Regions from separate parts of the Cellulomonas sp. PS-H5 genome, predicted to be linked through region 1. Evidence: riboswitches for the same ligand, from Rfam matches in the RefSeq annotation. Region 1 holds a riboswitch; each other region holds the start of a gene.
The links. Region 1 has a riboswitch for S-adenosylmethionine ahead of J5O08_RS02585 (aminotransferase class V-fold PLP-dependent enzyme). Riboswitches for the same ligand answer to the same signal wherever they lie in the genome.

Region 1 (7,083 bases):
GGGTCATCGTCCCGCTCCCTCCGGCTCGGTGATCTGCTCCCACGTTACTGTCGCGAGCGCCGACCGCACAGGGTCATCTGCGGCCGCGGCCAGCGCCTTGAGCACCGGGCCGAGGGCCTCGTCCTCGGTGCCGTCCAGGCGCTCCACCACCCAGGTGTACGACTCCCACCACTGCGCCCGGCGACGGTCCCGCTCCTGGCCCTCGCGTTCCCGTGACGCGAGCCACGCGGTGTGCCTCCTCGTCGCCACAGCCGCTGCCCGGTCGGCGCGGATCCGTGCCTGCGCCGCGGCAAGACCCAGCACCGCGGCGAGCACGGCCGCCAGCGCCGCCGGCCCCGGGGACAGCAGGAACTCCGCCAGCCACTCGGCCGTCCCGAGCGCCGGCGCCGCCTGCGTCACCGCCGCTCCCGCCGCCATGCCGACCACGCTAGAGGCCCCGGGACCCCGATCGACCGTCGTCCACAGCCCGGGTTCGGGGTGCGAGGCTGGACCCATGCCCGCCCCGCGCACCGACCTCCTCGACCCGTACCCCGGCCCTGTCGAGCCCGAGGGCGACTACGACCGCCTCCTGCTCGACGGCCTCGACCTCGCCGGCGCCGACGCGGAGAGCGCCCGGTTCATCGAGTGCCTGCTCCGGGGGTGCGACCTGGACGGGGCGGAGCTCGACCACGCCCACCTCGTCGACACCACGCTCGCCGAGTGCCGGGCGGGGATGCTCCGCGCGCGCTCGGGCACGTGGCGCGACGTCACGCTCGAGGGCTGCCGGCTCGGCGCGCTCGAGGCGTTCGGCGGCTCCTGGGACCGGGTGACGGTCGAGGGCGGCAAGATCGACTACCTCAACCTGCGCGACGCCCGGCTGCAGGACGTCCGCCTGGTCGGCTGCACCATCGGCGACCTCGACCTCGCGGGCGTCCGTGCGGCGCGGGTCCGGCTGGAGGACTGCCGGGTCGGGCGGCTGGACCTGACCCGGGCGCAGCTGAAGGACGTCGACCTGCGCGGCGCGGAGCTCGCGGGCATCGACGGCACCGCCGGCCTGAAGGGCGCGACGATCAGCCAGGCACAGCTGCTCGACCTGGCGGGCGCGCTGGCGGCGCACCTCGGGGTCGCGGTGCGGTGATGCCGCGCCGGCACGCCGTCATCCCGCGGGCCCGACCGACGCCGAGAGCGCGGCTGCGGCCGCGCGGATCCGGGCCGCGTGCTCGCGCACGACCGCCGCGCGCGCGTGCGCCTCGGCCCCCTGCTCCGCTCGCGACCCGTTGACCGGGATCGTCATCGCGTCCAGGGTGGTCGCCTCCTCCAGCAGGCCGGCGAGCGCGTCCCGCGCCGCGTGGTCGTCGGTCCGCGCCCCCGCGTCCAGCAGCACCTCCCGCCCCGACCGGAGCGCGTCGCCGATCTCCGACCAGGCACTCTGCTGGTCGGCGACGCCCGCGTCGACGAGGCGCTGCTCGCGCTGATCCCACGCCTGCCACCGGGGGTATCCGACGGCCGCGGCGCCCGCGCCGACCACGAGCACCGCCATCGCCGTCACCAGCCCGACCCGGCGCCACCTCCGGCGCCGACGGGCCCGCGCCCGGTCCAGCGCCGCGTACGGCGTCTCCACGACCTCGCTCACCGCTCCGTCCTCCCGGCACCCCGCGGTCAGTGCACCACGGGGTCCCGGCTCGGAGGAACCCCGAAACCGGCGCCGACGACCCGCCCCCTGCGCGGGCCGCCCGGCGCCGGGGTCTCAGTCCTCGACGGCCGGCCCGCAGGCCGCCGCGGCGGTCGCCGCGATCGCGTCGATGCCGGTCACGGCGGGCCGGGGCCGGGTGTCGTCCGCCACCGTCCAGCAGTCGTCGACGACCTCGTAGGACGCCGCGGGACCCTCGGTGACGTACGCGTGCAGCCCGGCGAGCAGCCGGTCGACCGTCTCCGTGGTCGTCCCGACCCCGACGGAGGCGCGGATCGCCCCGCCCGTCACGCCGACCCGGGCCAGCAGCGGGTGGGCGCAGAACCGGCCGTCCCGGACGCCGATGCCGTGCTCGGCGGACAGGTAGGCGGCCACGAGGCCGGAGTCGTGGTCGCCGAGCGTGAACGCGACCACGCCGACCGGGTCCGTCGAGTCGGACCACAGCCGCAGCACCCGGGCCCCCGGGATCGCCGCCAGCCCGTCGACCAGGCGCTCGCGCAGCGTGCGCTCGTGCTCGACCAGGGCCCCGGCAGGCAGGGCGGCGAGGGCGTCGCACGCCTCGGCCAGCGCGACGGCGCCGAGCACGTTGGGCGACCCGCCCTCGTGCCGCGCGGGCGCCGGCTGCCACAGCGTCCGGTCGGTGCGCACGTCGCGGACGGCGCCGCCGCCGGCCAGGTACGGCGTGCCGGCGTCGAGCCAGTCGCGCCGGCCCACCAGGGCGCCCGCGCCGAACGGCGCGTAGGTCTTGTGCCCGGAGAAGGCGACGTAGTCGACGCCGCTGGCCGCGAGCGAGAACGCCCGGTGCGGCACGAGCTGCGCGCCGTCGACGGCGACGCGGGCGCCGGCCTCCTGCGCGAGGGCGACCACCGAGGCGATCGGCAGCGCCTCGCCCGTGACGTTCGACGCCCCGGTCAGCGTGACGAGCGCGTACGGCTGGCGGGCGAGCTCGGTGCGCAGCGCCGTCAGCGTCTCGGCCACGGTCGGCGCCGACGGCAGGATCGTCGCCGTGCGGCCGGAGCCGCGGACCGACCGGACCCACGGCAGCAGGTTCGCGTGGTGCTCGACGTCCAGGACGAGCACCCGGCCGCCGTCGGGGACGCAGCCGGCCAGCAGGTTCAGGGCGTCGGTCGTGTTCCGGGTGATGACCGCGACGTCGTCGGGGCGCGCGCCCACGAACCGGGCGACCGTGGCGCGGGACGCCTCGTACAGCGCCGTCGACACCTGGGACAGGTAGCCGGCGCCGCGGTGCACCGACGCGTACAGCGGCAGCACCTCGACGACGCGGGCGGCCACGGACTCGAGCGCCGGCGCGGACGCGGCGTAGTCGAGGTTCGCGTACGGCACGGACCGGCCGTCGACCAGCGGGACGCGCGTGTCCCCGCCGACGACGGGCAGCAGGGCGGCCTCGGCACACGAGGTGGTGGCGGTGACGGACATGGGACTACCCCCGAGCGGATCGGTGGGGGCCCGGTCGCCGACCGGGCGACCCCGCGCTTGCCGGCCACCGGTCGGTGGACGGCCAGGTCGTCACCCGGGGCACCCCGCCGCGGAGGGAGGGTTGCCGGCCAGCGAGCCGGGGCTTCGCGCTGGCGCTCATGACCTCGTCCGAGGATGAGGCGGGCCGCGCGCAGGTGTCAACCGTGGTCCACGGTGCGACACGGGTTCACCCGGGCGCGGCCGGGCGGTCATCCTGGTCCGGGCGATGGCGTAGCATCGCCGCACCATCCAGAGCGGCCGAGAGATCTGGCTCGTCGACGCCGCAGCAACCCGCGGACCCCCACCGGGGCCGGCCGAGGGTGCTTCCGCCAGATCCGATGGAGGAGAGGCATGACCGACACCGACGACCGCCTGCGCTACCGCCTGCTGACGGGGCCCGACGACCGCTCGTTCTGCGAGCGGGTCAGCGCCGCCCTGGCCGAGGGCTACGAGCTCCACGGCGGGCCTGCCGCCACCTTCGACGGGGAGCGGGTGATCGTCGCCCAGGCCGTCGTGCTGCCCGCCGCGGCCGCCCCCGGCAACCCGGTGCGCCCGCTGTGACCGCGCCGTACGCGGGTGACCTCACCCCGCAGGAGGCCTGGGACCTGCTGCTGACCGACGAGCGCGCCGTCCTCGTGGACGTCCGCACCGAGGGCGAGTGGCAGACCATCGGCGTCCCGGACACCGCCGACGCCGGCGAGGGCCGCACGGCGTTCGTCGAGTGGACCGACGCGTTCGGCCGGCCCAACCCGGCGTTCCTCGACGGCCTGGCCGCCGCCGGCGTGACCGCCGACGACCCGCGCCCCGTGGTGTTCCTGTGCCGGTCGGGCGTGCGCTCCGTCGCCGCCGCGGTCACCGCGACCGCCGCGGGCCTCGGCCCGGCGTACAACGTGCTCACCGGTTTCGAGGGCGACGTCGGCCCCGACGGCCGCCGGGGCCACCAGGGCTGGCGCGCGGCGGGCCTGCCGTGGCGGGAGGCGTGAGCGCGGGTCCCGGACCGGCGGACTGGCGGGACGAGCGGCTCCCCCGGGAGTCCCTGCGCCCGGACACGCTCGCCGTGCGCGGCGGCCACGTCCGCACGCCGTTCCAGGAGACGTCCGAGGCGCTGTTCCTCACGCAGGGCTACGTCTACTCGCGCGCCGCCGACGCCGAGGCGGCGTTCGCGGGCGAGGCCGACCGGTTCCTGTACTCGCGGTACGGCAACCCGACGGTGTCGACGTTCGAGGAGCGGCTCCGGCTGCTCGAGGGCGCCGAGGCCTGCTACGCCACGGCGTCCGGCATGTCGGCGGTGTTCACCGCGCTCGCCGCGCTCGTCCGGTCGGGCTCGCGGGTCGTCGCGGCGCGCGCGCTGTTCGGGTCGTCGGTGGTGATCTTCGACGAGATCCTCGCGAAGTGGGGCGTGCGCACCGACTACGTCGACGGCCACGTGCCCGCGCAGTGGGAGGAGGCCCTGTCGACGCCCGCGGACGTGGTGTTCTTCGAGACGCCGTCCAACCCGATGCAGGACCTGGTCGACATCGCCACGGTCAGCCGGCTCGCGCACGCCGCGGGCGCGGTCGTCGTCGTGGACAACGTGTTCGCGACGCCCGTGCTGTCCCGGCCGCTCGACTTCGGCGCCGACGTGGTCGTGTACTCGGCGACCAAGCACATCGACGGCCAGGGACGGGTGCTCGGCGGGGCCATCCTCGGCACCGACGCGTTCGTGCACGGGCCGGTGCAGACGCTGATCCGGAACACCGGGCCGTCGCTGTCGGCGTTCAACGCGTGGGTGCTGCTCAAGGGCCTGGAGACGCTGTCGCTGCGCGTCCGGCACCAGACGGCGTCCGCGCTGGAGCTCGCGACCCGGCTGGAGGGGCATCCGGCGATCGCGCAGGTCCGGTACCCGTACCTGCCGTCGCACCCGCAGCACGCCCTCGCGCTCGCGCAGCAGTCGGGCGGCGGCACGGTGGTGACGCTCGACCTGCGGGTGCCGGAGGGGTCGACGCCCGCGGAGGCCAAGGCGCTGACGTTCGGCGTGCTGGACGCGCTGCGGGTCGTGGACATCTCGAACAACCTCGGCGACGCGAAGTCGCTGGTCACCCACCCGGCGACGACGACGCACCGCAAGCTCGGCCCGGACGGGCGCGCGGCGGTCGGCATCGCGGAGTCGACGGTACGGCTGTCCGTGGGGCTGGAGGACGTCGACGACCTGGCCGACGACCTGGAGCGGGCCCTGGGCACGCTGGGCGGCTGACGGCGAGGGCGGCCCGACGGCGGTCACGTCGCCGGGTCGTCCTCCCACGGGCTCGGCAGCGGGGGCAGCGGCGTGATGCGGTCGCTGCGCCGCCACGCGACGACCGCGGCCGCCACCAGCGGCGCGCCGGAGGCTACCGCGGCGGCCACCGCCCGCGCGACGGGGACCTGCTCGAACGGCGCCGCGAACACCACCTGCGGCCACGCCCCGGCGACGGTCGCCACGGCGGCGACCGCGAGCGTGCCCGCCGCCACGACGACCGTACGGGCCCGGGACCCGGGTGGCGGCAGACGCCGGCCCACGGCCAGCACGCCGGCCCCGACCAGCAGCGCGACGGCGAGGCAGGGCACCAGGACCGGCACCAGGGTGATCGCCGTCCAGAAGGCCACGAGCACGAGCCAGTCCGCAAGGCCGAGGTGCCAGCCCAGGACCCCCGCGGCGCGCACCACCGCGAGCCACAGCGGCAGCACGACGCCCAGCAGCGCCCAGTGCCGGAGCCTCGTCACGCGCCGAGGCTACGGACGCGGCCCGGCCGTCAGAGATCGTTCGCCCCGGCGATCACGAAACCGACACCGACCAGCACGAACATCCCCCCGCCGAGCCGCTGCAGGAGCACGTGCCGGCGCCGGGTCGGCTCGCCGTCGCGCCTGTCCAGCGCGAACCGCGTGCGGTCGAGGCGTCCGAGCACCCCGGCCAGGCCGGCGACCGCCACGACGACGCCGATGACGACGAGCGGCCAGCCGTTCAGCAGGGGACCGAGGGTGCCGGGATCCCGGCGTCCCCGCACGTCGGACCCCCGGGAGTCAGGGGTAGGTGCCCTCGGGCGCCGGACGGCGGGGGCGGTCCTGCTCCGGGCGCCAGCGCGCCCACGCGGTCGCCGCCGCGAGGGTCAGCGGCAGGCCGACGAGCAGCGCCGACCACCCGAGCACCGCGGGCGCGAACGCCACCGCGACTCCGCCGGTGGCGAGGACCGCGCCCAGGAGGGTCGACCCCACCCCGGTGACCGCGACGGCGACGACCCGGGCCCGGGGGCGGCGGGGGTCACCGGCCGGCGGCAGGCGGCGCGCGACGGCCAGCACCCCGGCGCCGACCAGGCCGCCCAGCAGCGCGGCCGGCACCGCGCCCAGCAGGAGGATCAGCACCGCGTACCCGAGGAACCCGGCGCGGGCGTCGGGGTCGCCGGTCCCCGTGAGCGCGACCAGCCACACGGCCAGCAGCAGCACGCCCAGGACCGACCAGTGCCACACCCGCGTCATGGGAGCCCACCGTACCGACAGCCACGGTCACGGCCGACGGCCTCCGAGCCGGACCTCCCGGGTCGGGCCCTCGCCCGGGCCCCGGGTCGGTGCGGGTGCTGGTGCCGGTGCGACGGTGGAAGGTTGTGACGGACACGCCGGCGGCGCGTCCGTCACAACCTTCCACCGTCGGGGTCGATCGGAGTCGGTCGGGGTCGGGGCGCCGGAGGTCAGGCCACCAGCGCGCGGAGCTCCGCCTCGACCTCGGCGCCGCCGGCCAGGGGGTGCAGGACCACGCCGTCGACGCCCGCGCGCCGGGCGACCTCGCCGACCTCGGCGACGAGCCGGTCCGCGGTCGTGACGACGCGGGTGTCGGCGGGCGCCCACGACAGCCCGGCGAGGGCGTCGAGGTACTCCAGGTGCGACCTCTTCCGGCGGGCGGTGCGCTCGTCACCGGCGAGCACGACCTC
Region 2 (7,083 bases), on a different contig from region 1:
CGTACCAGGCGCGCTTCCCGGCCGGGGCGTTCTCGGTGGCGACCAGCGCGGCGCCCGACCACTCGCCGCCGAGCGCGAAGCCCTGTGCGAGCCGCAGCACCAGCAGCGCGACCGTGGCGCCGACGCCGATGTGGCCGAACGTCGGCAGCAGCCCGATGAGGAACGTCGCGACGCCCATGGTGAGCAGCGAGTAGACCAGCGTCGTCTTGCGGCCCCGGCGGTCGCCGAGGTGGCCGAAGAAGATCGCACCGATCGGGCGCGCCACCATCGCGGCGCCGAACACCGCGAACGACGCGAGCAGCGCCGTGGTGTCGTTCCCGGTGGGGAAGAACAGCTTCGGGAACACGAGGACGGCGGCCGTCGCGTACACGTAGAAGTCGTAGAACTCGATGGTGGTGCCCACGAGGCTCGCCGCGATGACGCGGGACGGCGAGTTGAGCGGCCGGGACTCGGCCGGCGGCGTGGTGGTGGGCACTGCGGTGGCTGACATGCGGGGCTCCTCGACGATCCGGGTGGCGCGGACCACCGGCGGTCGTCGGGGTCGGCTCCAGGTCGGCTCGCGGGACGGTCGGTGCTCCAGCGCTCGGGCGACCTTACGCCGTCTCACGTGTCAGACAAGTCGTGACCGCATGATGGACGCGCTGGTGCCGTCGCCCCCAGGGCACGCACGCGGTGCGGGCTGTGGAGGGCGGCGACCGGGTGTCGCACCGGTGCGGCAGAGTGGCGGCATGACGAGCAGCGACGCCCCCGACACCCTCCCCGCCCCCGCGGGCCGCCGCTGCTTCGGCGACGGCGACCCGCTCTACGAGCGCTACCACGACGAGGAGTGGGGCGTGCCCGTGCACGGCGAGCGCGAGCTGTACGAGCGCCTCACCCTCGAGGCGTTCCAGTCCGGCCTGGCGTGGATCACGATCCTCCGCCGCCGCGAGGGGTTCCGCGAGGCGTTCGCGGGGTTCGACCCGGCCGTCGTGGCGGGGTTCGACGAGCACGACGTCGAGCGGCTCATGGCGGACACCGGGATCATCCGGAACCGCGCCAAGATCACGGCGGCCGTCGCCAACGCCCGCGCCCTGCTCGAGCTGCACGGCCGCGGGTTCAGCCTCGACGAGCTGTTCTGGTCGGCGGCGCCCCTGGCCGCCGGCACCCGCCCGCGCCCGCGCACGTTCGCGGACGTCCCGGCGACCACGCCGGAGTCCGCGGCCCTGGCGAAGGAGCTCAAGCGGCACGGGTTCCGGTTCGTCGGGCCGACGACGGCGTACGCGGCCATGCAGGCGTGCGGGATCGTCGACGACCACCTGGCGGACTGCCCCGTCGTCCTGGCGCGCGCCGCGGGCTGACGCTCCGGCCCGCCACCGACCGCCGGGACGCTGCTAGTGGGACATTGCCTTGAGTGTCTATCCCGCACAGGACTACGCTCGTGAAACGGACTGCGGTGCTGCGCCGGGTCCGGCGAGCCGCCCGCGACGCGGGTGTGCCGTACGAGGTCGTCGAGCTCACGAACCACACGGGCGTCGTGGTCGGGGGCGTGCGCTCGACGCTCGGCCGGCACTCCGAGATCGACGACGTCACGGCTCGGAAGTTCTTCGACCAGTTCGCGTCGGTGCTCGGGAAGGGGTGGTGGCGGTGACCCGGTACACGGTCACGGCCGAGCGCGGGCGTCGCTGGTGGGTCCTCCAGTGCGTCGAGCACCCCGGGGCCATCTCCGAGGTGGCTCGCCTGGACCAGGCAGCGACCGCCATGCGCGAGGCGATCGCCTTCGTCGCGCAGGTCGACCCCTCCGACGTCGAGGTCGACCTGCGGCCGGCCGTCCCCGACGAGGTGGGCGCGCACGTCCGCGCCGCCGAACGCCTGCGCGCGGAGGCGCACCGCGCGAACCGCGAGGCCGCCGTCGAGTCGCGCGCGGCAGCCCGGGTGCTGCGCGACGCCGGGCTCTCCGTCCGCGACGTCGGGACCGTCCTGGGCGTGTCGCACCAGCGCGCCCACCAGCTCCTCGCGGGTTGACGGACCGGCTACCTCGCGGCGGCCGCCCGACCCGTCGTCAGCCCTCCCCGAACGCCCGCACGGGCAGCCCCTCCACCGCCACGTCCGCGCCGAACACCGCCCCCGCCACCGGGTCCCCGTCCGCGTGGGCGGTCGTCACGTACGCCCGCCCCGAGCCCGGCGCCCCGAATCCCAGGCAGGTCACCTGCGCCGTGGGCACGCGGACCGCGCCGAGCGGGGTCGCGTCCGGCGCGAACCGCAGCACCGCGCCCCCGCCGTACAGCGCGACCCACAGGCAGCCCTCCCCGTCGACCGTCGTGCCGTCGGGCTGCGGCCCGTCCGGGTCGAACGACAGGAACGGCTCGGGTGCGCCGGCCGCACCGGTGGCCGCGTCGTACGGCAGCCGGTACACGGTCGCGGCGCTGGTGTCCGTGACGTAGAGCGTCGCGCCGTCCGGGCTCCACTGGAGCCCGTTGCCGACCCCCACCCCGGTGAGCACCGCGTCGACCTCGAGGCCGCCGTCCCCGGCGACCACGCGGTACACGGTGCCGTCGCCCGGCGAGCCGTCCCGCGGCATCGTCGCGACCCACAGCCGGCCGGCTCGGTCGACGCCGCCGTCGTTGAACCGGTAGTCGCGCGGCATGTCCGCCGGCCGGGTCAGCGGACCGAGGGTCGTGCCGTCGTGCACGCCGAGGCCGTCCGCGGTCGCGAGCAGCAGCCCGCCCGCGGCGGACGGCCAGGCGAGCGAGACCGGGGACGGCACGCTGACCACGGCGTCGCGCGCGTGGTCGCCCTCGGCCCAGCGGTGCACGCTGCACGCGTCGATGTCGACCCAGACGACCGAGTCGTCCCGCGCGTCGTGCACGGGCCGCTCCCCCAGGCGCGCGCGGACCTCGCCGAGGACCACGGCCTCGGGCGCGTCCCGCGGCACCAGGGCCCGGGCGTCGATCCGGCGGTCGGGCAGCGGGACGGTGCGCAGGTCGGTCATCCCACGCAGCCTGGCACGGCGCCGTCGCGCCCGCCCGGCCACGGGCGCGGCCCCGGACCCGGGGGTGTGAGCCCCGTCACCGAAAGATGACGCGTCAGGGGCAGTGGACGGCGACGGCCGCCGGGCCTAGTGTGGCGGCACCCATCCAGAGCGACCGAGAGACCTGGCTCGTCGACGTCGCAGCAACCCCCCTCCTCACCGAGGGTGCGGGTGCTTCCGCCAGGTTCGATGGAGCTGACGATGAGCAGTCACGACGTCCCTGCGCACCTCGCGGGCACCGCCGTGCCGGACGGCCTCGGGGCCGTGGACCGCCCGACCGTGTCGTTCGAGCTGTTCCCGCCGCGGAACCCGGACGCCGCGCCCCGGCTGTGGTCGACGGTGCAGCAGCTCGCCGCGGCCCGCCCCGACTTCGTCTCCGTCACGTACGGCGCCTCGGGCAGCACCCGCACCACGACCCGGCAGCTCGTCCGGCGGCTGCTGCGCGAGACCTCGCTGACCCCGATCGCGCACCTCACCTGCGTCGCCAGCTCGCGCGAGGACCTCGCGGCGACGATCGAGGAGTTCCTCGACGAGGGCGTGCGGTCGTTCCTGGCCCTGCGCGGGGACCCGCCCGCCGACCGGTCCTGGGAGCCGCACCCCGAGGGCCTGCCGACCGCGAGCGCCCTCGTGGAGCTGCTGCGGGACGTCGAGCGGCGGCGGTGCGCGGGCAGCCCGGCGCAGGCGGTGCGCGCCGCCACCCGGCCGCTGTCCGTCGCCGTGGCGGCGTTCCCGCGCGGCAACGCGGGGGCCGGCAGCACCCGGGAGCAGGACGTCGCGGCCCTGCTCGCCAAGCAGCGCGCCGGCGCGGACTTCGCGATCACCCAGGTGTTCTACGACGCCGGGTCGTACCTCGAGCTCGTGGCCCTGGCGCGCGACGCGGGCGTCACGATCCCCATCCTCCCGGGCGTGATCCCCACCACCGACCCGGCCCGGCTCCGCCGCGTGGCGCAGCTGACCGGCGTGCCCGTCCCGAAGACACTGCTCGCGCGGCTCGACGCGTTCGACGCCGACGACCCGGCGGAGGTCGCGGCGCGGCACCGCCTGGGCACGCGGCTGGGCGTCGACCTGGTGAACGCCGTCCTCGACGGCGGCGCGCCCGGCGTGCACCTCTACACGTTCAACGCCCACGGCCCCGCGCTGGACCTGCTCGACGGCGCGGGCCTCGGCGGCGACGCCCCGCGGGCGCACCTGCGCGTCCCCCCCGAGCCGGCGGCCGCCGCGGCCGCCCCCACGACCACCCCGACCCCCGTTCCCACCAGCTGAGGCGAGAGATGACCGACCTGACTCACCCGTTCCCCGCCGGCACCGTCCTGGGCTACCCCCGGATCGGCCCGCGCCGCGAGCTGAAGAAGGCCCTCGAGGCGTTCTGGGCCGGCCGCGCGAGCGCCGAGGAGGTCGAGGCCACCGCCGCCGACCTGCGCCGCCGGACCCGCACCCGCCTGGCCGAGCTCGGCCTGGACACCCGGCTGCCCGCGATCCCGAGCGCCTTCTCGTTCTACGACCACGTGCTCGACGCGGCCGCGGTCCTCGGCGCCGTGCCCGAGCGGTTCGCCGACCTGCTCGCCGCCGACGGCGGCCTCGACCTCGCGGGGTACTCGACCGTGGCCCGCGGCCGCGGCGACGACCTGCCGCTCGAGATGACGAAGTGGTTCGACTCGAACTACCACTACCTCGTCCCGGAGATCGGCCCCGCGACGCCGTTCCGGTACGCCAGCGACCGCCCGGTGCGCGAGCTCGCGGAGGGCCTCGCGGACGGCGTGCTCACCCGCCCGGTGCTGGTCGGCCCGGTGACGTTCCTGGCGCTCGCCAAGGCCGCCGAGGGCTCGCCGGAGGACTTCCTGCCGATCGACCGGCTCGCCGACGTGCTGCCGGTGTACGCCGCGCTGCTCCGCGACCTCGCCCGCGCCGGCGCCACCTGGGTGCAGCTGGACGAGCCCGCCCTGGTCTCCGACTCGACCGGCGTCCCGGCCGACCGGCTGCTCGCGGCGGCCGCCGAGGCGTACCGCGCCCTGGCGACCGACCTGCCCGCCGCCGAGCGCCCGGCCATCCTCGTGGCCGCGCCGTACGGCGACCTCCAGGACGCGCTGCCGGTGCTGGCGGCCACGGAGGTCGAGGGCCTCGCGCTCGACCTGGTCCGCGGCGCGCTGCCCGCCGGCCCCGTCGAGGGCCTGGAGTCGAAGGTGCTCGTCGGCGGCGTGGTCGACGGCCACAACATCTGGCGCGCGGACCTCGACGCCGCGCTCGGCTCGCTCGAGTCGCTCGAGGGCCTCGGCGCCCGGCAGGTCGCCGTCGCCACGTCGACGTCGCTGTTCCACGTCCCGCACGACGTCGAGGACGAGCCGCAGCTCGACCCGACGCTGCGCTCCTGGCTCGCGTTCGCGGACCAGAAGGTCGCCGAGGTGGTCACCCTGGCGACCGGGCTGACCGAGGGCCGCGAGGCGGTGCACGCCGAGCTGCTCGCCGCCGCCGACGCGCGCCGGTCCCGCGCCGCGGCGCCGGGGGTCGTGCGGCCGGAGGTGCGGGAGCGGCTCACCGGGCTGCCGGCCGACGCGTTCCACCGCGGCGACTTCGAGGGGCGCCGGGTGGCGCAGGCCGAGCGCCTGCAGCTCCCCGCCCTGCCGACCACGACGATCGGCTCGTTCCCGCAGACGCCGGAGATCCGCGTGGCCCGCGCCGCGTTCGGCCGGGGCGAGCTCACCGCCGCGCAGTACGAGGACGAGATGAAGGCGGAGATCCGCCGGGTCGTCGAGCTGCAGGAGGAGTTCGGCCTCGACGTGCTCGTGCACGGCGAGCCCGAGCGCAACGACATGGTGCAGTACTTCGCCGAGAACCTGGACGGGTTCGCGGTGACCGCGAACGGCTGGGTCCAGTCCTACGGCTCGCGCTGCACCCGCCCGTCGATCCTGTGGGGCGACGTGTCCCGGCCGGCACCGATCACGGTGCCGTGGACGACGTACACGCAGTCCCTCACCGCCAAGCCGGTGAAGGGCATGCTGACCGGCCCCGTGACGATCCTGGCGTGGTCCTTCGTCCGCGACGACCAGCCGCTGGCCGACACCGCGAACCAGGTGGCGCTCGCCCTGCGCGACGAGATCGCCGACCTGGAGGCTGCCGGGACCGCGATCGTCCAGGTCGACGAGCCCGCGCTGCGCGAGCTGCTGCCGCTGCGCGCCGCCGACCACGACGCCTACCTCGACTGGTCGGTGCGCTCGTTCCGGCTCGCGACCTCGGGCGTGCGCCCCGACACCCAGATCCACACCCACCTCTGCTACTCGGAGTTCGGCGAGATCTTCGGGGCGATCGACGGCCTGGACGCCGACGTGACGTCGATCGAGGCGGCCCGGTCGAAGATGGAGATCCTCGGCGACATCGCCTCCGAGGGCTACCCCCGCGGCATCGGCCCGGGCGTGTACGACATCCACTCGCCACGCGTGCCGAGCGAGGCCGAGGTGACCGAGCTGCTCACCGAGGCGGTGCGGGTCGTCGACCCGGCGCAGCTCTGGGTGAACCCGGACTGCGGCCTCAAGACCCGCCGGTACGCCGAGGTCACCCCGTCGCTCCAGCACGTCCTGGCCGCCACCCGGACGGTGCGCGCGTCGCTGGCGGTGCCGACGGCCTGACGCGCCGCCGGCCCGGCGCGACCCGGACGCGCGACCGCCCCGGTCCCCCACGCGGGGGGCCGGGGCGGTCGTCGTGCGAGCCGCGTCGCGCGGTCAGGCGCTCGCACGCTCCTGCGGAGCGGCGTCGGCGCCCGCCTCGATGGTCGCCGGCGTCCCACCGGTGGTGACCTCGATGCGGCGCGGCTTGGCCTCCTCGGCCACGGGGATGGTCAGGCTGAGCACGCCGTCCGCGTACGACGCGGTGATGGCGTCCAGGTCGAGCCCGCGGCCGACGGTGAGCTGGCGCGCGTAGGTCCCGACCGGGCGCTCCTTGGCGAGCCACTGCACCCCGTCCTCCGTGCGCGCGGTGCGCTGCGCGCGGATCGTGAGAGTGCGGTCGTCGACGTTCACGTCGATCGAACCGGGGTCCGCCCCCGGCAGGTCGACGCTCAGGACGTAGTGGTCGCCCGAGCGGAA
Region 3 (7,083 bases), on a different contig from region 1:
CGAGCACCTCCCCCACGAGCTCGGGGTCGAGCGCGGACGTCGGCTCGTCGAACAGCAGCAGCGCGGGCTTCACCGCGAGCGCGCGGGCGATGGCCACGCGCTGCTGCTGGCCGCCGGACAGCTGGCGGGGGCGGGCGTCGGCCTTGTCGGCCAGCCCGACCCGGGCCAGCAGGGCGCGGGCCTCGGCCTCCACCTCGGCCCGCGGGCGGCCCTGGGCCGAGACGGGCGCCTCGACGACGTTCTCCAGGGCGGTCAGGTGCGGGAACAGGTGGAAGTTCTGGAACACGAACCCGATCCGGGTGCGCTGCCGGAGCACGTCGCGCTCGGTGAGCTCGCGCAGCACCTCCCGGCGGCGTCGGCCCCAGCCCGCGCGGCGCCGGGCGTGGCCGATGACCTCGCCGTCCAGGGCGACGAACCCGTGGTCGGGGCGCTCCAGGTGGTTGACCAGCCGGAGCAGGGTCGACTTGCCGGAGCCCGACGGGCCGAGGATCACGGTCACCTCGCCGGGGCGGACCTCCAGGTCGACGCCGCGGAGGACCTCGAGGGTGCCGTAGGACTTGGACAGGCCCTGCACCCGGAGGTGGCCGCCGGCGGGGGCCGGTGGTGCGGCGGGGGTCGTGGCGGCGGCGGGGGCCGCGGCGGGGGCGTGCAGCACGCTGGTCATCGGGTGCCTCCGGTGCGCTCGGTGGTGCGGGCGGCGGTGCGGGGTGCGGTGCGGGTGAGGTGGCCGCGGCGGGCGCCGGCCAGGAACGTGGGCGGCAGGTCCGCGGGCAGCGGCCGGCCGGCGACGCGCGCCGCGGCGACCGCGAGCGTCCAGCGCAGCCGCTGCAGCGGGGTCGGGGGCAGCGTGCGGAGCGCGCCGCGGGCGTAGTGCCGCTCGAGGTAGTACTGCGCGACGGTCAGGACCGTGGTGGTGAGCAGGTACCAGATCGCCGCGACGAGCAGCAGCGGGACCACCCGCTGGTTCCGGCCGTAGATGACGCCGACGGTGTAGAACAGCTCGCCGTACGCCAGCACGTAGACGACCGAGGTGCCCTTGAGCAGGCCGATGATCTCGTTCACCGAGGTCGGGACGATCGTGCGCATCGCCTGCGGCAGCACGATCCGCCACTGCTGCCGGCCCCGCGGGATGCCGAGCGCGGCCGCGGCCTCGTGCTGCCCCTGGTCGACGCCGAGGATGCCGGCGCGGACGATCTCGGCGGAGTACGCCGCCTGCGACAGCCCGAGCCCGAGGACCGCGGCGCCGAACTTGTCGACGACGTCGAGCGTGTCGAAGCGCAGCCACTCCGGCCCGAACGGGATGCCGAGCGAGAGCTCCGGGTACAGGTAGGCGAGGTTGTACCAGAGCAGCAGCTGCAGGATCAGCGGCACGGACCGGAATACCCAGGAGTAGGCCCAGGACACCGACTGCAGCAGCGGCGACCGGGACAGCCGCATCAGCGCGAGCACCGTGCCGAGCCCGAAGCCGATCACCGCGGCGACGGCGGTCAGCCGGACGGTGGCCCACACGCCCTCCAGCACGGACGGCCAGGTCAGGTACTGCGCGACGACGTCCCACTCCCACTGCGGGTTGGTGAGCAGCGAGCTGAGCACCATCGCGAGCAGGACGGCCACGCCGGCGGTGGCGACCCAGCGGCCTGGGTGCCGGGCGGGCAGCACGGGCAGGTCGGCGAGCACCTCGGGGCGGTCGACGTCGGGGGCGGCCGGCGGCGCGCCAGGCCCGGCCGCGGGGGCCGTGGTCGCGGCGCTCACCGGGCGAGCCACTTCTCGAACGCGTGCGGGACGAGGTCGCCCGGGTACGCGGCGGGCTCGAACAGCGGGGTGTACCCCGCCGCGAGGTACAGGCCGACCGCCTCCGGCTGCTTCGGGCCGGTCGTCAGGTAGACCCGGGGGTAGCCGGCCGCGGCGGCGCGCGCCTCCAGCTCGGCGAGCACGACCCGGGCCAGCCCGCGGCGGCGGTGCGCCTCGTGGGTCCAGATCCGCTTGAGCTCCGCGGTCGGCACCGCGGGCGCTCCCTCGGCGTCCCGGGCGCGCGGGTCGGCGAGCCGGGCGACGTCGCCGTGCTCCGGCTCCCACCGGCGGCGGAACGCGCCGCCCGCCACCGGCTCGCCGTCCTCCAGCACGAGCACGAGGGCGCCGTGCGGCGGGGCGAACTCCTCGACCCCGTAGTGCTCCAGCTCGTCGCGCAGCTCGGCCGGGGTGAGCAGGCCGGTGTACCGGGTGCTGTACTCGTGCGCCAGGCCGTCGAGCAGCGGCCCGACCAGCGGGTCGTGCAGCCGGGCGTCGCGCACGGCGAGCCGCGCGGGGTCGAGCGGGGCGGGGTCGATCGAGGCCGGGTCGAGCCGCGTGGGGTCGATCGAGGCGGCGTCGAGCCGGGCAGGGTCAAGCGGGGCCGGGTCGAGCCGGGCACGGTCGATCGAGGCGGCGTCGAGCGGGGCCGGGTCGAGCCGGGCAGGGTCCGGCGCGGCCGCGTGGGACGCGCGTGCCCGCAGCGGGGTCGTGGTCATCAGGTCACCTCTCGGTGGGTGCGGGTGCGGGGTGCGGTGGCGGGCGCCGTCAGGGGCGGGGCTGTCAGGTGAGGGCGAACGGCGCGGCGGACCAGAGGGCCTCTGCGAGGGCGAGCCGGCCGGCGCGGGCGTCCGTACGCGCGTCGGCCCGTCCGTCGCCGCGGGCGGCCGTCGCGCGGCGGCGGACCACCGCCGGGTCGCGGTCGGCGGGCTCGTCGCCGTCGCCCGGCCGAAGCCGGAACGCGCCGGCCTGCTGCAGCGCGGGCACGGTGCGCTCGACGAGCGCCGCCAGGTCCGCCTCCACCGAGGTCGGGAGCGCGACGAACCCGTCGACCGCGCCGTCCCGGACGGCGTCGGCGAGCACGGTCGCCAGGTCGGCCCCGGTGCCCGCGACGACCGCGCCGGCGACGCCGAGGTCCGGCCGGTCGACGGAGCGCACCAGGTCCAGCCGCGCGAGGGCGGACTCCCGGTCGTCGGCGAGGGCGACGTCGACGTCGAGCAGCACGCGCACCGCGTCGGCGGGCCGGCCCGCGGCCACGGCGGCGGCGCGCACCCGGGACCGGGCCGCGGCGGCGGCCTCCAGGTCCGGCGCCGTGAGCCGGGCGACGTCGGCGTACCGGCCCGCGAGCGCCTCGGCGGCCGGGCCCGCGACGGGCACCACCACGAGCGGGCGGTCCGCGGCGGCGGTGCCGTCCCCGTCGCCACCGCGAGCGGTGCTGCGAGCGGCCGACCGGCCGCGGACCGCGAACCGGACGCCGTCGTGGTCGACGCGGAACCGGCCGTCCCCGCCGCGGCGCACCGCGCCGGGCTCCCCCGCGTCCCAGGCGGCGAGGACGGCGTCCAGGGCGGCGGCCGCGCGGTCCGCCCACCGCCGCTCGGCTGCGGCAGCGGCAGCGTCTGCGGGAGCCGCCCCGGCAACGTCTGCGGCGGCGGCTCCCGCGGCAGCGACTGCGGCAGCGGCAGCGGCAGTGCCCGCGGCACCGGCTGCGGCAGCGGCAGAGCCCGTGGGAGCAGCAACGCGAGAGGCGGGCCCGGCCCCGAGGGCCCCCGGCTCGGCGAGGTCGGCGCGGCCGCCGGTCGCACCCGGGCCGGACAGCTGCCAGCCCGCCGCACCTCCCGCCGCGTGCTGCACCCCGCGGACGGCGCCCGCGAGGTGGCCCGGCTCGACCTGGTCGTGCGGGACGCCCGCCACCAGCGCGGCGGTCCGGACCAGCGGGGCGACCCGCGCCGCGGCGACGGCGGCGTCGAGCCGGCCGGGCACCTGCCGACGCCCGGGATGCAGCAGCAGGGCGTCGCCGAGCACCACGAGGTCGAGCAGGCCGCGGTCGGCGCGGTGCACCAGGCGGGCGAGCCGCTCGCCGTCGAACGCGCGGGCGGCGACGGCGCCGTGGGCGCCGACCGCGCCGGGCCGGGCGCCGGCGGCGGTCAGGTCGACGCCGAGCAGCGCGCGGCGGCCGGCGCGGGGGGACGAGAAGGGCATGACGGCTCCGTTCGGGGGCGGGTGGTGCGGCGGTCGCGGGCGCGCCGGGGCGCGCCACGGCGACAGGCGGGCGGCGGATGGACGAGCGGGCAGGGCGCCCCGGCTCGCCGAGATAGGACCCCCGCGCCGAGATCGGACCGTGGAAGGTCCTATCTCGACCCGCGCGTCCTATCTCGGCGCGGGTCGGCGCGGGTCGGCGCGGGCCGGGCGGCCCGCTCGCGCGGATCGGCCAGGTCGGCGCGGTGGGCGTCCCGAGACGTGACCGGGCACGGCTCGGGCGCCGCGGGGCCCGGCTCAGGCGCCGGGCGGGGCCGGCGTCAGGCGCCCCGGGCGGGGTGCCGGACCGGCGGCTGCGCCGTCAGCGGCGACAGCGACAGCGGCCGCCGGGCGCGGCGGCGGTGGTCGGCAGGGCGGGTGCCGAGGGCGCCCACGGCGCCTGCACGGTCCGGCTCATGCGTTCTCCTCGTGTGCCCCCGCCCGGTCGGGCGGGTCCGCGTGTTGTCCGTCGCCGGCGGCGGCGGACCTGGTCCTCACCCGGGGCACCCACCCGCGCGGGGGGTTGCCGTCCGACCAGCCGGGGCTTCGCGTCGGAGCTCATGACCACCCGGCCCGTCCCCGGGGCCCGCCCTGCGGCGCACCCCGGTGGCGAGCCGGTGCCCGGAACCTACGAACCGGACCCGGGGGCGTCAACGGCCGGGCCGCCGCGTCTCGCATGCCGGAGCGATGTCACAGGACCAAGGTCCCAGGCGTTCGCACGGTCCCGGATCGTGAGAACTCGCCCCCCGCCGGCGCCGGCGGACCCGGAGCGGTGCTAGACCTCCGCCCCGAGGTCACGAGTCCCAGCGCCAAGCCCCGGCTGGCTGGGCAGCAACCCCACGTCACGGCGGGGTGCTCCGGGAGATGACCTGGCCGTCGGCCGGCACGCGCCGCTCCGCCGCACGGCAACCGTGATCGACCCCCTTTGCGAGGCCACCATGTCGTCCCCGTCCGTCGTCGCCGTCTCCGGGAACCCGCGCGCCGGGTCCCGCACCCTGGGCGCCGCGCGCGCCGCCGCCGAGCGCCTGGCCGCGCTCACGTCGGCCGACCCCGCCGCCGTCGAGGTCGTCGACCTCGCGACGCTCGCCGGCGAGGTGCTCGCCCCGGCGCACCCCGCCGCCGACGCCGCGCTCGCGCGGGTGGCCGCCGCCGACGTCGCGGTCGTCGCGACCCCGGTCTACAAGGCGTCCTACACCGGCCTGCTCAAGGCGTTCCTCGACCTGTACGGCCCGGATGGGCTGGCCGGCGTCGTGGCCGTGCCGCTCGTGGTGTCCGGCAACCCGGCGCACGCGCTCGCCGGCGAGGTGCACCTGCGCCCCGTGCTCGTCGAGCTGGGCGCGGTCGTCCCCGCGCGCACGCTGACCCTGACCGAGGCCCAGCTCGCCGACCTCGACCCCGCGCTGGACGCGTGGCTGGCCCGGGCCGCCGCGCCGCTCCGCCGGGCGCTCGGGCTCGCGCCGGCCGCGGAGCCCGCCGCGTCCGCCGAGCCCGCCGCCGCGCTCGCCGGGGCGACCCGGTGACCGCCGAGCGCACGGACCTGGGCCCGCTCGAGCGGCTGCTCGCCGAGCAGGACGAGCCCCAGCTCGACCCGCAGCAGTTCAAGCGGGTGTTCCGCCGGCACCCCGCCGGGGTCGCCGTGGTCGCGCTGCGGCACGCCGGCCGACCGGTCGGGTTCACCGCGACCTCGGTCATCTCGGTGTCCGCGGCCCCGCCGCTGCTCGCGTTCTCGCTCGCCTCGACGTCGTCCTCCTGGCCCGCCGTGTCCGCGGCACCCACGCTGGCCGTGAGCTTCCTCGCGGACCACCAGGACGACGTGTCCGCGCGGTTCGCCACCAGCAGCCTGGACCGGTTCGCCGCCGGCGGCTGGTCCTCGCTCCCGACGGGCGAGCCCGTGATCGACGGCGCCGTGTCCTGGGTGCGCGCCCGCGTCGTCCAGCGCACGCCGGTCGGCGACTCGTACCTCGTGTCGCTGCGGGCGCTGTCCGCGGGCGGCCCGGACGACGCCGAGCCCGGCGACGGCGCCTCGCCGCTGGTCTACCACGACCGCACCTACCACCGGATCGGCGCGCACACCGCCCTGTGACGCCGCGGCCCCGCCGCACCCGCCCCGATCCCGCCGCTCCCCCGACCCACCGGAGACCCCGTGACCGTCCCCCCGCTCCTCACCGGCCTCGACGTCGACGGCGCCGGCGCGCACCCCGCGGCCGCCGCGCTGTCCGGCCTCGCGCCCGCCGACCTCGTGTCCGGCGCCCGCCTGGCCCGCGCCGTCCGGCACGCCGAGCACGCCGGCCTGACCTTCGTCACCTTCGCCGACGCCGCCCTCGCCGCCGTCCCGGGCGACCCCACCCGGGCCCGCCTCGACGCGGTCACCCGCGCCGCGTTCGTCGCCCGCACCACCACGGCGATCGGCCTGGTGCCCGAGGTGCCCACCACCTACCCCGAGCCGTTCCACGTCGCGACGCAGCTCGCCTCGCTCGACCTGGCCGGGTCCGGCCGCTCCGGCTGGCTGGCCGCGGTGACCCCCGGCGACGCCGCCCCGGCGGCGTACGGTCGCGCGCCGGTCGCCGACCTCGGCCGCGAGGCCCGGGACGTGGTCCAGGTCGTCCGGGACCTGTGGGACTCCTGGGAGGACGACGCGGTGATCCGCGACGTCGCCACCGGCCGCTACGTCGACCGGGACCGGATCCACCGGGTGGACTTCGCCGGGGAGTCGTTCTCCGTCGTGGGCCCGCTCATCACGCCGCGGCCGCCGCAGGGCCAGCCCGTCGTCCTGGCACGGGCCGGGGACGTCGCCGGTCCCGGCAGGGACGGCGAGCGGCTCGTGGACGTCGTGCTGGTCGGCGGTCCCGACGCCGCGGGCGCCCGGGCCGCGGCACAGGCTGCGGCAGACGCCGACCCCGGCGCGCGGGCGGTGGTGGAGGTGCAGGTGGTCCTCGACGCCGGCGGTCGCACGGCCGCGGACCGGCTCGCCGAGCTCGACGCCGCCGGGCTGTGGGCGCCGGGCACCGCGCTGCGCCACGTGGGCACGGCAGCCGGGCTGCACGCGCTGCTGGCCGAGCT

Region 2: linked by a shared signal. The riboswitch ahead of J5O08_RS09200 (methylenetetrahydrofolate reductase) and the one ahead of J5O08_RS02585 (aminotransferase class V-fold PLP-dependent enzyme) in region 1 are both predicted to bind S-adenosylmethionine.
Region 3: linked by a shared signal. The riboswitch ahead of J5O08_RS09415 (LLM class flavin-dependent oxidoreductase) and the one ahead of J5O08_RS02585 (aminotransferase class V-fold PLP-dependent enzyme) in region 1 are both predicted to bind S-adenosylmethionine.

The regions. Positions count from the first base shown of each region.
Region 1 is NZ_JAHVCI010000003.1:39,722-46,804, reverse strand. It holds gene J5O08_RS02605 (hypothetical protein) at 1-7, opposite strand, end outside; gene J5O08_RS02600 (hypothetical protein) at 4-417, opposite strand; gene J5O08_RS02595 (pentapeptide repeat-containing protein) at 494-1,117, shown strand; gene J5O08_RS02590 (hypothetical protein) at 1,136-1,612, opposite strand; gene J5O08_RS02585 (aminotransferase class V-fold PLP-dependent enzyme) at 1,727-3,106, opposite strand; SAM riboswitch class IV at 3,155-3,270, opposite strand; SAM riboswitch class I at 3,388-3,490, shown strand; gene J5O08_RS02580 (DUF1737 domain-containing protein) at 3,497-3,706, shown strand; gene J5O08_RS02575 (rhodanese-like domain-containing protein) at 3,703-4,128, shown strand; gene J5O08_RS02570 (O-succinylhomoserine sulfhydrylase) at 4,125-5,378, shown strand; gene J5O08_RS02565 (hypothetical protein) at 5,402-5,884, opposite strand; gene J5O08_RS02560 (hypothetical protein) at 5,914-6,165, opposite strand; gene J5O08_RS02555 (hypothetical protein) at 6,182-6,634, opposite strand; gene J5O08_RS02550 (hypothetical protein) at 6,844-7,083, opposite strand, start outside.
Region 2 is NZ_JAHVCI010000017.1:63,077-70,159, reverse strand. It holds gene J5O08_RS09225 (MFS transporter) at 1-490, opposite strand, end outside; gene J5O08_RS09220 (DNA-3-methyladenine glycosylase I) at 729-1,337, shown strand; gene J5O08_RS09215 (ribonuclease PH) at 1,418-1,627, shown strand; gene J5O08_RS09210 (hypothetical protein) at 1,624-2,001, shown strand; gene J5O08_RS09205 (SMP-30/gluconolactonase/LRE family protein) at 2,039-2,968, opposite strand; SAM riboswitch class I at 3,107-3,215, shown strand; gene J5O08_RS09200 (methylenetetrahydrofolate reductase) at 3,209-4,270, shown strand; gene metE (5-methyltetrahydropteroyltriglutamate--homocysteine S-methyltransferase) at 4,279-6,627, shown strand; gene J5O08_RS09190 (Hsp20/alpha crystallin family protein) at 6,721-7,083, opposite strand, start outside.
Region 3 is NZ_JAHVCI010000018.1:38,114-45,196, forward strand. It holds gene J5O08_RS09400 (amino acid ABC transporter ATP-binding protein) at 1-664, opposite strand, end outside; gene J5O08_RS09405 (amino acid ABC transporter permease) at 661-1,752, opposite strand; gene J5O08_RS09410 (GNAT family N-acetyltransferase) at 1,749-2,507, opposite strand; gene J5O08_RS09415 (LLM class flavin-dependent oxidoreductase) at 2,572-3,987, opposite strand; SAM riboswitch class IV at 4,476-4,589, opposite strand; SAM riboswitch class IV at 4,816-4,919, shown strand; gene J5O08_RS09420 (NAD(P)H-dependent oxidoreductase) at 4,962-5,543, shown strand; gene J5O08_RS09425 (flavin reductase family protein) at 5,540-6,106, shown strand; gene J5O08_RS09430 (LLM class flavin-dependent oxidoreductase) at 6,167-7,083, shown strand, end outside.